Linked DNA regions of Kutzneria chonburiensis. The protein of the gene in region 2 interacts with the protein of the main gene of each other region in a pairwise test. Links are inferred from orthologs where the notes say so. Each region holds a gene or a part of one and is shown on either strand. Other genes may lie near its edges.

Region 1 (2,999 bases), 7.1 Mb from region 2 along the record:
TCTCACCCTTTCCCAGCAGCGCGTCCAACTCCGCCCGCGGGTCGTGGTCGGCGGTGGCCTCGGCGTACGCCTTCAGCGCCTCCTCGGCCTTGCCGTCCAACCGCGACGGCACCGCCACCTGCAGCGTGACCAGCAGGTCTCCCGTGCGGCCGTCCCTGCGCTCGATGCCCTTGCCGCGCACCCGCAGGATGCGGCCGCTGGCCGTGCCCGGGTGCACCTTCACGTTGACGCTCGAGTCCAGCGTCGGCACCGTCAGTGTGGTGCCCAGCGCCAGCTCGGGGAAGGTCACCGGGACCGTCACCGTGAGATCGTCACCGGATCGTCCGAACACCGCGTGCGGCGTGACGTGCACGCGGACGAACAGGTCGCCGCTGGGTCCGCCGTTGCGTCCGGGCTCGCCCTGGCCGGCCAGCCGGATCCGCTGACCGTCGTCGACACCGGCCGGAATCCGCACGGTCAGCGTGCGCACCTTGGTGCTCACGCCCTCGCCGGCGCACTCCGGGCACGGGTCGTCGATGATCTTGCCGGTGCCCCGGCAGTCGCGGCACGGCTCGCTGAACGCGAACGCGCCCTGGCTCCGGCTGACCAGCCCGGCGCCCTTGCAGGTCGGACAGGTGCGCGGCGTGGTGCCCGGCTTGGCCCCCGACCCGTGGCAGGTGCCGCAGGTCGACGGGCTGGACAGCCGCAGCGGCACCGTCGCGCCGCGGACCGCCTCCACGAAGTCGATCCGCACGTCGGTCTCGACGTCGTCGCCGCGCTTGGCCCGCGTCGCCGACGCCGCTCCCGCGCCTCGCCCGCCCCGGCCGAACAGGCCGCCGAGCAGGTCGCCGAGGCCACCCTGCCCACCGCCGGCCTGCGCCCCGCCGAACAGGTCGCCAAGGTCGAACGAGCTCGTGCCGCCGCCGAAGCCGCCACCGCCGGGCCGGAACCCGCCGGAGCCGAACAGCCGCCGGGCCTCGTCGTACTGCTTGCGCTTCTCCGCGTCCGACAGCACGCCGTAGGCCTGCGAGACCGACTTGAAGCGGGCCTCGGCCTTGGCGTCACCGGGGTTGGCGTCGGGGTGCAGCTCCCGGGCCAGCTTCCGGTACGCCTTCTTGATCTCGTCGGCCGTGGCGTCGGAGGAGACGCCCAGGTCGCCGTAGAAATCCTTGTCGATCCAATCCCGTGCGCTCACCGGGCGTCCCTCCCTCCTGCGTGGTACTTACTCAGCGTTCGCCGGCTCATGGTCGGTGACCGCGACCAGCGCCGGCCGCAGCAGGCGCTCGCCGAACCGGTAGCCGCGCCGGAGCACGGCCGTCACGGTCGGGCCGGTCACCTCGGCCGAGGTGTTGTGCTGCACCGCCTCGTGCACCGAGGGGTCGAACTCCTCGCCCTCGTGGCCGAACGGCTCGAGGCCGCTGGCCTGGAGCACCGCCACCAGCTTGTCGCTGACCGACTTGAACGCGCCGGTCAGGTCGCCGTGCGCGGCGGCCCGCTCCACGTCGTCCAGCACGCCGAGCAGCTCGTTGACGATCTGCCCCTTGGCGGCCGTCGCGTTGACCTCGCGGTCCCGCTCCACCCGCTTGCGGTAGTTGGCGTACTCGGCCTGGAGTCGCTGGAGGTCGGCGGTCCGCTCGTCCAGCTGCGCCTTGAACTCCGCGGCCGGGTCGGGCACGGCGTCCTCGGCGGCGTGCCGGCCGGCGAGACCCTCGGTCTCGTCGGCCAGCTCGCCCGGCTCCACGTCGCGAAGCTGGCCCGTCTCCGGGTCGATCCGTCGGCGGTCGTTCACGACCACCGGCTGCTCCTGCTCGTCGCTCACTTCTTCGGGTCCTCGTCCACGATCTCGGCGTCAACCACGTCATCGGCCTGCGGGCCGGCCTGCGCACCCGGCGCGTCGCCGGCCGGAGCGCCCTCGGCGCCCGGCGCGTTGGCGTACAGCGCGGAGCCCAGCGCCTGGGACTCGGTGGCCAGCTTCTCCACCGCGGACTTGATCGCCCCGAGGTCGGTGCCCTTGAGCGCCTCCTGGGCCTCGACGATGGCCGCCTGCACCTTCTCCTTGGTGTCGGCCGGCAGCTTCTCGTCGTTGTCCTTGATGAACTTCTCGGTGCTGTAGACCAAGGTCTCCGCCTGGTTGCGGGTCTCGGCCTCCTCGCGGCGGCGCTTGTCCTCCTCCGCGTGCTCCTCGGCGTCCTTGATCATGCGGTCGATGTCGTCCTTGGGCAGCGCCGAGCCGCCGGTGATCGTCATCGACTGCTCCTTGCCCGTGCCCAGGTCCTTGGCCTGCACGTGCACGATGCCGTTGGCGTCGATGTCGAAGGTGACCTCGATCTGCGGCACGCCGCGCGGGGCCGGCGGCAGGCCGGTCAGCTCGAACATGCCGAGCTTCTTGTTCTGCGCCGCGATCTCGCGCTCGCCCTGGAACACCTGGATCTGCACGGACGGCTGGTTGTCGTCGGCCGTGGTGAAGATCTCGGAGCGCTTGGTCGGGATCGTGGTGTTGCGCTCGATCAGCTTGGTCATGATGCCGCCCTTGGTCTCGATACCGAGGGACAGCGGGGTGACGTCGAGCAGCAGGACGTCCTTGACCTCGCCCTTCAGCACACCGGCCTGCAACGCGGCGCCGACCGCCACGACCTCGTCCGGGTTCACGCCCTTGTTCGGCTCGCGGCCGCCGGTCAGCTCCTTGACCAGCTCGGTCACGGCCGGCATGCGGGTGGAGCCGCCGACCAGCACGACGTGGTCGATGTCGGCGATCTTGACGCCGGCGTCCTTGATCACGTGGTTGAACGGAGCCCGGCAGCGGTCGAGCAGGTCGGAGGTGATCCGCTGGAACTCGGCGCGGGACAGCGTCTCGTCCAGGAACAGCGGGTTCTTGTCGCTGTCCACGGTGATGTAGGGCAGGTTGATGCTGGCGGTGGACGAGGAGGACAGCTCGATCTTGGCCTTCTCGGCGGCCTCACGGATCCGCTGGAGCGCCATCTTGTCCTTGGTCAGGTCGATGCCGCTGCTGGTCTTGAACT
Region 2 (5,193 bases):
GTTCTCCCAGCGATCACCGTCGAGCAGGTGCCGTTCCGGCAGCCAGCGAGCCGGTGCCAGGATCGTCCGGCCGGACCGGACACGCGGCGCGTACGGGGCGCCGGAGAAAGTGCCCCAGTTCCACGGACGGCATCGTGGTGTGTCCAGTTCGCCCAGTTCGAGCAGGAACCGCGCGGTCGGCGGGACGTGCCCGCTGCGCGGGTTCAGCGCCGAATAGGAAACCGGCGCCACCGGAGTCCCGCTCGCGTCCAGGAGGAAGAGACGTTCGGTAGTGGCCCCCACCGCGAGATCGGCCAGGGCCAGGTCGGTGGCCGGGGTGGTCGCCGGCCCGCAGCCGATCGGGATGCGACGTGGTAGCCACTGCGGGACCGAGGTGACATTCGCCGACCGCGGCACCCGGGTTCGGAAAGCCAGCTGAGCCGCTCGTTCCGTGGGCACGCCCGTGCGGACGAGCCGGTGCAATTCCTCTCGGTGCTCGGGAAACAGGTGCGCGAACCGGCCCACGCTGGTCCCCACCGCCGACAGCCCCGGGTACTCGCCGATGGCGAGGAGGAAGTCGTTGGCGTTCAAGCTGTCCCAGTCCCGGGTCAGCAGCTCGACGCAGAGCTCCATGGAGGCCGGCGGCTCGGGCGCGCCGTTGGCGAGTGCCTCGATCAGCGCGGCGTCCAGAACAACCTCCGCGCGCCGGTCCCGAACCGCGCTCACCAGGAGCTCGCCGAGCAGCCGGTCCCCACGCCGGGGCCTGGCCTCGGCGCTGTCATCGTCGCGCGGCAGTCCGAGGCCACGATCCGGGTTGAGCAGATCGAGGACCGGCACCACCTGCCCAGTGCCGTACCGTTCGAGGAACCGGGTGTGGTAGGCGGTATGCCACGGTGGCGCGACAGTGGTTCCCAGTCGCCGCAACACATCCGCCGCGCGTTCGGCCTCTCGTCCCACTTCCGTCGGCACCGCGCCCTCGACGTCCATCCGGAGGTCGGTCTGGACGACGTTGGCGCTGTCGTGGATCGCGCGCCTCCCGTGCGGGTCCGGACAGGTCCGGGCCAGCTCGGCGAACAGGGGTGCGCCGTCGACGCGGGGTGGCGGTGCAGATAACCGAGCGGATCGGTGCAGTCCGGCGGCGGATCGAGGTCGGTCAGCAGCGCGCCCGCCTCGACGAGCTGTCGGACGAGCTTCGCGTAACTCTCCTGCTTGGCGCGGAACAGGCCGATCAGGTCGTCCCAGCTGATCGGCGTCGCGGTTGCCGCCAACACTGAGCGGACGGGTGCGGAAAATTTGATCGACACCTGCTTCCGGCAGGCGCCGCCGTCCGCGTACCGGTCCGGCAGTACGAGCCGGCCACCGCGCACGAGGTGGACCGGGTTCGCCACCAGTCGGGACCTGGCCAGTATCGCCGGATCGGCGCGGACCGTGTCGAGCACGGCACCCAGCCAGTCGGCGTCAGGGCGGCTGACCGGCCGGTGCGCCCGGCCCGGCCGGATCGGCCGGCCGTCGTCGAAACGCGTCACGGCGACCCCGGCGAACAGCCCGAACGGCGTCGCCCGCGTGGTCATGCGCAGCTGGTACTTCGTCAGGGCAAGGGCGGCCCGGCGCACGGATTTCGCCTTGACCGGCCGGCCCCGGACGACGTCGTCCACGGTGCGGGCCAAGGAGGGACTGGCATGCTTGACCGCCGCCATCAGTTGGTCATCCGTCGCCAGGGCCTTGATCCGGTCTTCGTAGGAACCCGGCAGAACAGCCGTTGTGTTCTTCGGCCGGGCCGCGATCCGGAGCAGAGCGAGGTCCGCGTGGCGGAACGGTGCTGAGGGCTGAGGGCCCCCGCGGAAGGGGGCCTCAGCGACGTCGGTCAGCACTCGCAGTGAGTGATCGGGCAGGTCGGGGTGGCCGTCGCCACGGTGGCCGACCTGACCGGCAGCTCCGAGGTGAGAGAGGACTCCTCGATCTGCAGATCCAGATCGAAATCCTCGACGAGCGCGTTCTGTGTTGGCATTTCTCGCTCCTTTCGCACAGTTCTCGGCGTACACCATGGTCGTCGAAAGAGTTATAGCGACGCTCAAGTCGCACTCATGCGGGGTTCCCGATTCCTGTGCGGAGATCTAGGGTGAACGCATCAAGCAGGCCTGTGTTCAGATCCGACAAGAATCGAGCTTGCGAGTCCATGGGTATCACGCCGGAAATGGCTGCGGAAAAGAAAATCCCGCACGCCGCCGCCCCGATCGCCTCGGTAACCGCACGGGGTCGGATTCGTGGGACGCTGGCGATGCTCGGGCCGGCGTTCGTGGCCGCTGTCGCGTACGTCGATCCGGGAAACTACTCGACCAACATCACCGCCGGCGCCGAGTTCGGCTACCACCTGGTGTGGGTGGTCCTGCTGGCGAACCTGATGGCGATGCCGGTGCAGTTCTTGTCGGCGAAGGTGGGCATCGTCACCGGCCGGTCGCTGCCCGAGTTGTGTGCGGGCCGCTATTCCCTGCCGGTGCGCTGGGTGCTGTGGTCGCAGGCCGAAGCTGTCGCGATGGCCACCGATCTGGCCGAGTTCCTCGGAGCCGCCCTCGGGTTGAATCTGCTGTTCGGCGTGCCCATGCTGCCCGCGGGTGCGATCACCGGTGTGGTCGCCTTCATCGTCCTCGGCCTCCAGGCGCGCGGGCACCGGCCGTTCGAGCGGGCCGTCGCGGCAATGTTGCTGATCGTGGCCTGTGGATTCGCGTACGAACTGCTGTGTGTCGGTCCGAGCCCGGCCTCGACGGTCACGGGCTTGCTGCCCGTCCTGCCGTCGGGTGGCGCGGTGTTCGTGGCCGTGGGCATCATCGGTGCGACCGTCATGCCACACGTGATCTACGTGCACTCCGGGCTGACCAGCCGGCGGGTCGATGCCGATGGCCCCGAGCAACGCCGTCAGGCACTGCGCTCGGTGCGTTGGGATGTGGTCATCGCGCTGGGGTTGGCCGGGATCATCAACCTGACGATGCTCACGGTCGCCGCGAAGCTGTTCGACGGCACGGGAAACGCCGGTGTGGTGACGATCGCGGACGCGCACGGCCGACTCGGTCAGGTGGCGGGCGGAGGGGCCACGTTGGCCTTCTCGGTCGCGTTGTTGGCCTCGGGCGTGTCGTCATCGTCGGTCGGGACGCTCGCCGGGCAGATCGTCATGGCCGGTTTCGTGCGGATGCGGGTTCGGCTCGTGGTACGCCGTACGGTCACCATGCTGCCGTCGCTCCTGGTGCTGGCGGCCGGCCTGAACACAACGGACGTGCTCAACGTCAGCCAGGTCGCACTGAGCTTCGGTATTCCGTTCGCGCTCATACCCCTGATCGCGATCAGCCGCGATCCGCGGGTGATGGGCGCCTTCGCGAACCGTCGCTGGGTCACCGCAACCATGGTGGGCATCGCGGTGACGATCATTTCGCTCAACGCGGCATTGCTGACACTGCAGTTCTTCGATTGAGTTGCACCACCTCGACCGGAGCTGGTTGTTCACAATCTCAGATCGGACTTGTGGTGCTGGCGCCGCGCAGGGCGTGTGCTGGCGTGATGCTGGGCGCGGCTCCATCGGGATCGAGGGACATCTCGACCTGAGGTGCCTCGACGATCGTGCATTCAACGGCGAAGATCGTCTCGGCTCGGCGGCCGAGTCATCGAGCAGTGCAAGTACGGCCCAGATCTGTGCTCAGCGGGTGGTAAGAACCCGAACTGCTCGATGCGGTGATGGCCGACACCTGATCAGGGGACCTGGTTGTGGGGTGCCCGTGCTCCGCTTCTGAAACTGTCTGGTGGTCGGGCTCGGCCATCCGAGCCCGACCACCAGCGGTCAGTGCCTCTGTACCGGCAGCAGTCCGCCCACGAATGTCGGAGAGGGTGAGTCCGCGGCTGCTCTGGCGGCGAGGGAGCCGGATGGGACGGTGTGGTACAGGTACACGCGGTCTTCGGTGTCGCGGAAGACGATCGCCCAGACCCCGGTGCTGAGCTGAGCGGCCGACGGGTCGGACCCTGCGTTGTTCATCGGGTCGACGACCGTCCAGGAGCGGAAGGCGGGGTTGGCCGGGGCGAGTTGGCCGGTGTTGTAGACGAGGCCGTCGTTGCCCTTGACGACCACCTCTACGGTGCCGGTGTTGGTGGCCAATGCCGAGGGGGCGCCGGCGGCAGTGAGACCGGGGATGGTCGTCCAGGTGGTGGGCCAGCTGAGGTCGGTGTTCTGTTTGATGGTCCGCACGCTCATGTCGCTGGAGTCGAGCGCGAACACCTGGGCGGTGCCGTCGGCGCGGATCACCACGGACGGGACGGCCGAGCCCGACACACCGGAGGCGAGGCCGGTCAGCTCGGTCCATGAGCTCAGCGTGGTACCGGTGACGGTGGCCGTGCTGAGCCGGTTGTTGGCGTTCAGGGTGAACAGTCGGATCGTGCTGCCCTGGGCGACGGCGGTGAGCGTGTTCTTCATGCCCGTGCTACCCAGACTCTGCCACGAGGTGAGGTCGCCGTTCTTGGCGAGCTGCGGTCGGTACCAGAGGCCGCCCTGGGCATCGAGGCCGAACGCGACCAGTGTGTTGTCGGGCTTGCGCACGATCGCCGGCTCGACCGGGAAGTAGCCGCCGGCCGGGGATAGCGTCGACCAGTTGCCGGCGATGGCGGGCTGTACTGCGCCGCGGATCTCGCTGTCGGTGCCGAGCGCGAGGACCTGCGCGCCGCCGTTGTCGTTGAGGGCGGCCGCAATCCGTCCGGTGAAGGTGCCCGAGGTGGCCAGCACGCCGAACTGAGCGGTACTGCCGTCGGCGACGTCGCTCTGGTCGACTGTGACGACGGAGCCGTCCTTACCGACGTAGTAGTACTCGAGGCGGCCGTTTGTGTTGGGCAGCAATGTGGCCGCGACCGCGCCGGTCAGCGTGACGGGCGGCTTGGGCGGCAGCGTCATGGTGCTGGAGCACGTGTTGGAGATCGAGGTGACCAGCCAGCTCGGGTCCCAGCCGAAGCCGATGTAGTTGCGGCCGGCCCAGAGGCCGGTGTCGTTGTTGAAGTGGTACCAGTACAGTTCGCCGCGCGGGTCGTTGGTGTGTCCGTACAGGGTGTCGCCGCCGGCGGAGAAGATGCCGCTGTAGATGTTCCAGCCGATGCCGAGGTCGCGTTTGCGTTGCAGCCAGCGTTGTGAGTTGGCGTCGTATTGGTAGCGGTAGAGCTCGCCGCCGTTGACGTTGGGGTCGCGGG

Evidence for each region.
Region 1: the proteins of M3Q35_RS00515 (region 2) and grpE interact in binary tests that used the Escherichia coli proteins (3 or more experiments, as listed by UniProt). The link is inferred for Kutzneria chonburiensis from one-to-one orthologs.

Annotation. Positions count from the first base shown.
Region 1 is NZ_CP097263.1:7,223,551-7,226,549, forward strand. It holds grpE (nucleotide exchange factor GrpE), read right to left. Parts: upstream 1,799-2,999; coding sequence 1,202-1,798; downstream 1-1,201. Other genes in the region: dnaJ (molecular chaperone DnaJ), read right to left, coding at 1-1,174; dnaK (molecular chaperone DnaK), read right to left, coding at 1,795-2,999. UniProt on the Escherichia coli protein: Participates actively in the response to hyperosmotic and heat shock by preventing the aggregation of stress-denatured proteins, in association with DnaK and GrpE. It is the nucleotide exchange factor for DnaK and may function as a thermosensor.
Region 2 is NZ_CP097263.1:92,633-97,825, forward strand. Bases 1,402-4,298 are described here. They hold M3Q35_RS00515 (Nramp family divalent metal transporter), read left to right. Parts: upstream 1,402-2,155; coding sequence 2,156-3,442; downstream 3,443-4,298. Other genes in these bases: M3Q35_RS00510 (FDLD family class I lanthipeptide), read right to left, coding at 1,844-1,987; M3Q35_RS00520 (tachylectin-related carbohydrate-binding protein), read right to left, coding at 3,806-4,298. In the rest of the region: M3Q35_RS00500 (lantibiotic dehydratase), read right to left, coding at 1-966; more of M3Q35_RS00520, read right to left, coding at 4,299-5,193. UniProt on the Escherichia coli protein: H(+)-stimulated, divalent metal cation uptake system. Involved in manganese and iron uptake. Can also transport cadmium, cobalt, zinc and to a lesser extent nickel and copper. Involved in response to reactive oxygen.